Regions from separate parts of the Brevibacterium sp. Lmc1 genome, predicted to be linked through region 1. Evidence: predicted binding sites of a transcription regulator. Region 1 holds the regulator's gene; the other holds the start of a gene.

What was found. Region 1 encodes HrcA, which represses chaperone genes, less so after heat shock. Its sites were predicted from a motif close to TTNGCACTCGNNNNNNNCGAGTGCNAA; they were not measured.
Region 2: the regulator HrcA is predicted to act here: its motif matches at 1,528-1,554, upstream of groL (chaperonin GroEL).

What each region holds. Positions count from the first base shown of each region.
Region 1 is NZ_CM172803.1:2,329,028-2,332,506, forward strand. It holds gene AC239G_RS10490 (16S rRNA (uracil(1498)-N(3))-methyltransferase) at 97-858, opposite strand; gene dnaJ (molecular chaperone DnaJ) at 855-1,970, opposite strand; gene hrcA (heat-inducible transcriptional repressor HrcA) at 2,093-3,133, opposite strand; gene AC239G_RS10505 (DUF3097 family protein) at 3,294-3,479, shown strand, end outside.
Region 2 is NZ_CM172803.1:3,387,132-3,390,610, forward strand. It holds gene groL (chaperonin GroEL) at 1-1,371, opposite strand, end outside; gene AC239G_RS15170 (cold-shock protein) at 1,925-2,128, opposite strand; gene AC239G_RS15175 (LytR C-terminal domain-containing protein) at 2,578-3,141, opposite strand; gene AC239G_RS15180 (DUF3263 domain-containing protein) at 3,144-3,410, opposite strand.

The DNA.
Region 1 (3,479 bases):
TTCGGGTTCGGTGGGGTGATGTCCAGAATGTTCCTTTGCAAGTGAGCGCACCGTCACCGGCAGCGCCTGAGTGTGCTTCCATCCTAGTCCGATGCCTCACCAACGGCCCAATGAATTCTGGGCCAGGACGAGACCGGCGGGTCCCGCCGATGACGAGCGCAGGATCGTCGGTCCCAGCAGCACCGGGATTGCTCCACAGTCGGTCAGTGCATCGAGTTCGCCGTTGCTGATGCCGCCCTCGGGGCCGACGACGAAGACGATGCGCTCCGGCGGCTGCGCCGAGTCGTTCGCGATCAGGCTATTCAGCGCTTCGGAGAGCCTGCGCTGAGCGGTCTCGTGGAGGACGAAGACCGCATCGGCGTCGTCGAGGGTCTTGGCCAGGGCGGCTCCGCGGGCGAGGCCGTGGAGGATGGGAAATCGTGCTCGTCTGGCCTGCAGGGAGGCCGCTCCGAGGAGGTTCTCCCATTTCGCGGCCATCTTCTCCCGCTTCTTGGCCGGCCAGTCGGCGATCGAGCGTTCAGCGGCCCAGGGAATGACGTCGTCGACGCCGATCTCCGTGGCTGTTTCGATGGCCCGCAGGTCCCGGTCGCCCTTGGCCAGGGCTTGGACGAGGACGAGGCGCGGGCCCGTGCGCTCCTCGACCGTCACCTCGGTGACATCGATCGTCAGCTCATTCGCCGAGGCGGCCGTGACGGTTCCGCGCGCACGTGTGCCTTCCCCGTCGACGATGTCGATCTCCTCGCCGGGACCGATCCGACGCACCCGCACCGCATGCCCGGCCACGTCCTCACCGAGGGTGAGGGCGGACCCGACGACCGCCTCGGCGGCGGTGGCGGAACGGAAGACGGGAAGACTCACCGACCGGCGAACCTCTCACGCATGCGGGAGAACATTCCGCGGTTCTCGGTCGAGATCTGGGCGCGCGGAGTCTCTTCGCCGCGCAGTTCGGCGAGTTTCTCGAGCAGTTCGCGCTGTTCGTCGTCGAGTTTGTCCGGGGTGAGGACGTCGACGGTGATGAGCAGGTCGCCGCGGGTCTCCGAACGCAGGCGGGCGGCTCCGAGCCCGGGAAGTTTGACGATGGTGCCGGACTGGGTGCCGGCGGCGATGGTGAGGTCCTGAGTGCCGTCGAAGGTCTCGAACGGGATGGTCGCACCCAGGGTCGCTGCGGTCATCGGCACGGAGACGGCGGCCCGGAGGTTGTCGCCGTCGCGCTGGAAGACCTCGTGGCGGGTGACCATGACCTCGACGAAGAGGTCACCGGCGGGTCCGCCTCCGGGGCCGACCTCACCCTGGCTGCTCAGCTGGATGCGGGTGCCGTCGGAGACCCCGGCGGGGATCCGGATCTTCATGGTCCGCTGTTTGCGCACTCGTCCGTCGCCCTGGCAGTTGAGGCAGGGGTTCGGGATGACGGTGCCGAAGCCGTGGCAGGAGTTGCAGGTCTGGTTCGTGACCATCTGACCCAGCAGGGTCCGGGTCATGCGCTGGACGCTGCCGGCTCCGTGGCACAGCGAGCAGGTCTCGATCTTCGTGCCTTCCTGCGTGCCGGCGCCCGAACAGGTGTCGCAGACGACTGCAGTGGTGACATCGAGGTCGACGGTGCCGCCGAAGGCCGCGGTCTTCAGGTCGATATTGACTCCGACGAGGGCATCCTTGCCGCGCTGGGTGCGCGGGATCGGACCCCCGGCCTGACCGCCGCCGCCGCCGAAGAAGGTCTCGAAGATGTCGCCGAATCCGCCGAATCCGCCGCCGGCCGGGAAGCCCTGACCGTTCTCGCCGCCGCCCATATCGTAGTTGCGGCGCTTCTCCGGGTCGGAGAGCACATCGTAGGCCAGTGAGATGGCCTTGAATTCGTCCTCGTGACCGGGATTGACGTCCGGGTGGTACTTGCGTGCCAGCTTCCGGTACGACGACTTGATCTCAGCCGCGGAAGCATCTTTGGACACTCCGAGTGTTTCATAGTGATCGGCCACAGAAACTTCTCTCTCCCTGACGTAGTGGTCTTCTCTGTTCGTGGTGGTGGCTGCGTCCTTGCGCGGTGCTCACCGGTGATGCGCTGCCCGCCTGCGGGTGCCCCTGGTCGATGTCAAGGGACCTACCCTCGATCGAGGATCGAGGACACGTATTTGGCGACGGCACGGACTGCCGAGATCGTCGTCGGATAGTCCATTCGGGTCGGGCCGAGCACTGCCAGTCTGGCCGAGGAACCCGCGTCATGACCATATTCGGCGGCGACGACGGAAGTCGAGCTGAATGATTCGTGAGTATTCTCACGCCCGATGCGCACGCTGATCTCCTCGTGGTCTTCTGCCATCGAGGTGAGCAGCCTGAGCAGGACGACCTGTTCTTCGAAGGCTTCGAGGATCGGGGCCATCTTCTCTCCGAATTCGCTTCCGGAGCGGGCGAGGTTCGCGGTGCCGGCCATGATGATGCGCTCTTCACGCGTCGCGGCCACGAGGTCGACGACGGCGGCTCTGACCTGTTTGAGCCCGGAGTCGTCACGAGCGGTCGGCTCACTCGATTCGGTGGCGGTCGCCTCGGCGGCGGGGGCCGATCCGAAGACCTGCGCGAGTGTGCGTCCGGCGAATTCGGCGTTGATCTGATCGCGCAGTCCGCGGACGGCGTCTTCGTCGAGCGGGCTCGGGGTGATCACGGTCTTCTGCTCGACCTGGCCGGCATCGGTGATGAGGACGACGAGGATCCGGCCGGGTCCGAGACCGACGATCTCGATGTGCTTGATGCGCGCCCGCGACACCGTCGGGTATTGGATGAGCGCGACCTGTCGGGTGAGGCCGGAGAGGACGCGGACGGTGCGGTCGAGCATCTCGTCGAGATCGACGTCGCCGTCGATGAGCTGAAAGATCGCGCGCCGCTCGGCGGTGGTCAGCGGTTTGAACTCGTCGATCCGGTCGACGAACATCCGGTAGCCGAGGTCGGTGGGGATCCGTCCGGCAGAGGTGTGGGGCTGGGCGATATAGCCCTCTTGTTCGAGCGCGGCCATATCGTTGCGGATCGTGGCGGGAGAGACGCCGAGGGTGTGGCGCTGGACGATCGCCTTCGATCCCACGGGTTCGTTGGTGGCGACGAAGTCCTCGACGATGGCGCGCAGCACCTGTGCACGTCTGCTGTCGTTCATCGCGGATCTCCTCTCCGTCTCGCCGATCCATCGCGGTCCCGTGCCTGCGCTTGGCACTCTGTGAGTCTGAGTGCCAATTCTACGCCTCTCGTTCCCGGAATTCATTTCAGGGGTGGCCTGCGGGTCTGCACGCCTGCGGGACCGTCCTTGATTATGGTGGGTGCCCGTGAATGCTTTTGATCGATATGGTCCCGATGTGCTCTCCGGTTCCTCCCCGTCGTCGCACCGTCCGAAGAAGTCCCGCCAGGTCGAGCTCGGCCTGGGCATGGTTCTCGAGGATGCGATGAGCGGCTATGTCGGTGCTGTCGTCGGCGCGGAGAAGACCACGGCCGGTGTCGTCGTCAAG
Region 2 (3,479 bases), 1.1 Mb from region 1:
GCCGGCGTTCGTGGCGATCTGCTTCAGCGGGGCTTCGATGGCAACCTTGACGATGTTGGCACCGGTGGCCTCGTCTCCCTCGAGTGCGAGGTCGGCGAATGCGGCCTTGCCAGCCTGGATGAGCGAGACGCCGCCACCGGCGACGATTCCCTCTTCCACAGCAGCCTTGGCATTGCGCACGGCATCTTCGATGCGGTGCTTGGTTTCCTTGAGCTCAACCTCGGTGGCGGCTCCGGCCTTGATGACTGCAACACCGCCGGCCAGCTTGGCCAGACGTTCCTGCAGCTTCTCACGGTCGTAGTCGGAGTCCGAGTTCTCGATCTCGGCGCGGATCTGAGCGACCCGTCCGGCGATCTCCTCGGCGTCCCCGGCGCCCTCGACGATGGTGGTCTCGTCCTTGGTGATGACGACCTTGCGGGCGGTGCCCAGCAGATCGGTGGTCACGCTGTCGAGCTTGAGCCCGACTTCCTCGGACACGACCTGGCCACCGGTGAGGATGGCGATGTCGGCGAGCTGAGCCTTGCGACGGTCACCGAAGCCCGGAGCCTTGACGGCCACGGACTTGAAGGTGCCCTTTAGCTTGTTCAGCACCAGGACGGCCAGGGCTTCGCCCTCGACGTCTTCGGCGATGATGAACAGCGGCTTGTTGGACTGCTGGACCTTCTCGAGGACGGGCAGCAGGTCCTTCACGTTCGAGATCTTGGAGTTGACGATGAGGATGTAGGGATCCTCAAGGACAGCTTCCTGGCGATCGGTGTCGGTGACGAAGTAACCGGAGATGTAGCCCTTGTCGAAGCGCATACCCTCGGTCAGTTCGAGCTCGAGTCCGAAGGTGTTGGACTCCTCGACGGTGACGACGCCTTCCTTTCCGACCTTGTCGATGGCCTCGGCGATCAGTTCACCGATTGCGGGATCTCCGGCGGAGATGCCAGCGGTGGCGGCGATCTGTTCCTTGGTCTCGATGTCGATGGCGTTGTTCAGCAGGACGTTCGTGACGGCCTCAACGGCCTTCTCGATACCGCGCTTGAGGCTGAGCGGATCAGCACCGGCTGCCACGTTGCGCAGGCCTTCGCGGACGAGAGCCTGTGCGAGCACGGTAGCGGTGGTGGTTCCGTCGCCTGCGACGTCGTCAGTCTTCTTGGCGACTTCCTTGACGAGCTCGGCGCCGATCTTCTCGTAGGGGTCCTCGAGTTCGATCTCCTTGGCAATGGAGACGCCATCGTTGGTGATGGTCGGTGCGCCCCACTGCTTTTCGAGCACGACATTGCGACCGCGGGGTCCAAGGGTCACCTTGACCGCGTCCGCAAGCTGGTTGAGGCCAGCTTCGAGTCCTCGACGAGCTTCTTCGTCGAATGCAATCATCTTTGCCATAGTGGCTTAGATCCTCCCTGATGGAGTGGAGTGGGAATCCAGAGCAGTCGTCAACGCCCGCGACGGCAGAGAGTGTGTCCGCATGTTCCATTCCACATATGGACCACGCTCTCGAGACGACTGGTGGGAACCCATCGGTTTTCACCAGTACTAGATTTAGCACTCTCCCCATGCGAGTGCAAATGTTTGTCGCCCGCCAAGATGGGCGAGGGCAGTTCAGATCCGCGAGTTGTCGGCGCGCGATGGAGGCGCAGCGGGCAGTTCGGCCCAGCGCGAAACGCTTGGCGCAGGCCCGATTGCCCACGATTTCGAACAGCCCAATTTATGGCGAGTAGCCCTGTTTTCAACATGGGCTGCTCAACTCACACTGGGCTGAATCGAAGTCCATGCGCACGGGTGCACCCGACGCGGCCCCCGGGCCCCGCGGGCACTGAAAAGCGCCGAGCAGTTGCCTGCTCGGCGCTTCCCCCGTGCGATTGGTGCCGGTCGGCCCGAAGGCCGTTCCGACTCCCCGCCGCAGCGGATCAGAAAACTGTGCTGACAGCAGCCAGTCTCAGAGGAGGGTGACGGACTCCGCCTGAGGACCCTTTTGTCCTTCTCCAACTTCGAACTGAACCTGCTGGCCCTCTTCGAGAGAGCGGTAGCCGTCCATCTGGATTGCGCTCCAGTGAACGAACACGTCCTGGTTGTCGCCTTCAAGGGTGATGAATCCATAGCCCTTTTCAGCGTTGAACCACTTGACGGTACCTTGTGCCATTACTTCTCCATACAGTGCAGTGCCATTGAAATCCCGCATCGCAGCCGCGATCAGATGACCCCACCCGAGATACGGAAGCTAGTAAAACTCAACTGACCCCGCGACTTCTCTCATTGACCTCTAGAGAATAATCTCGGTGAAGCACGAATAGAACACAAGGTGCTGTGCTTGCCTAGCTGTTGCAACTCTACCGCAGGCGCGCATCCCACCTAGAGCGGTTCAACACTGTTATAGATTCGTTACCTAAGGGTTTCTGCCCTGTTCACAGCGGGGATCGCGGCAAATGAAATCAGACCATTCGGTCAGGAATTCGCCGAGGCGGCCCACCGTCCCATGACCCGACCGCAACCAAGGAGCCCCGCCGTCTCATGCCCTCATCGCCGAGGCGGCCGAGGCCGAACCGATCCCGCCGACTCAGTCGCGCTGCCGCGCCGCCGAATCGCTTCGGATCACTCCGAGTCCCCGCCTCCACTGGGTTCGGGTCCGCGATCGGCGATGTCCGAACAGATGACGACCGTGATGTCGGCTTCGAAGTCGGACGAGGCCTCGGTGGCGGAGACTCCCAGCGACTTGGCGACGAGCTTGGCCTGGGACGCGTTCTCCTCGCCGTTGTAGTACACGGTCGAATCAGAGAGGTTCGTCGAGTAGTTGCCGACCTGCCCGAGCTTCCAGCCCTTCTCTTCGACAGCCTCGGAGAACTTCTTCGCTGCACCGGAGACGCCGGAGCCGTTGAGCACGTCGACGGTGATCGAATCGTCTGCGACGCTGACTTCGCTCTCACTCGGTGAGGGTTCGGCCGACGCCGATTCGGAGGTCGGAGGGTCGGCGATCTTCGACTCGGGGTTGCCCATCGAGGAGAAGATGATGTTGATGGCGGCCACGACCAGCAGGACAGCGACCAGGGCGAGGATGATGACCAGCGAGATGGCACCGATGTTCGACGACGCCGCGGACTCCTGTCGATGGGCACCGCTGCGCCGGCCGGGCTCGATCTCGTCGAATTCGTCGGTCATGTCTACCTCGAGACGCGGGCTTGGGCGCGTTCGCTCTGCCGCGTGCTGCGGATACGGCGAAGGCGCTTGACCAGCATGGGGTCGCTGGCCAGAGCTGCAGGATTGTCGAGAAGCGAGTTGAGGATCTGGAAGTAGCTGGTGGCTGACATGTCGAAGCGCTCACGGATCGCGTGGTCCTTGGCGCCTCCGTATTTCCACCACCGCCGCTCGAACTCCAAAACGGCCACCTCGAGCTCGCTCAGTTCTGAGGTGTCGTCGTTCGGCGGCATAGAGGTTGTGCTCCTTCGAGAGGTGTCTGTGCTTCTATCCTATCGCCGGATCGGCGGTACCGAAATTTC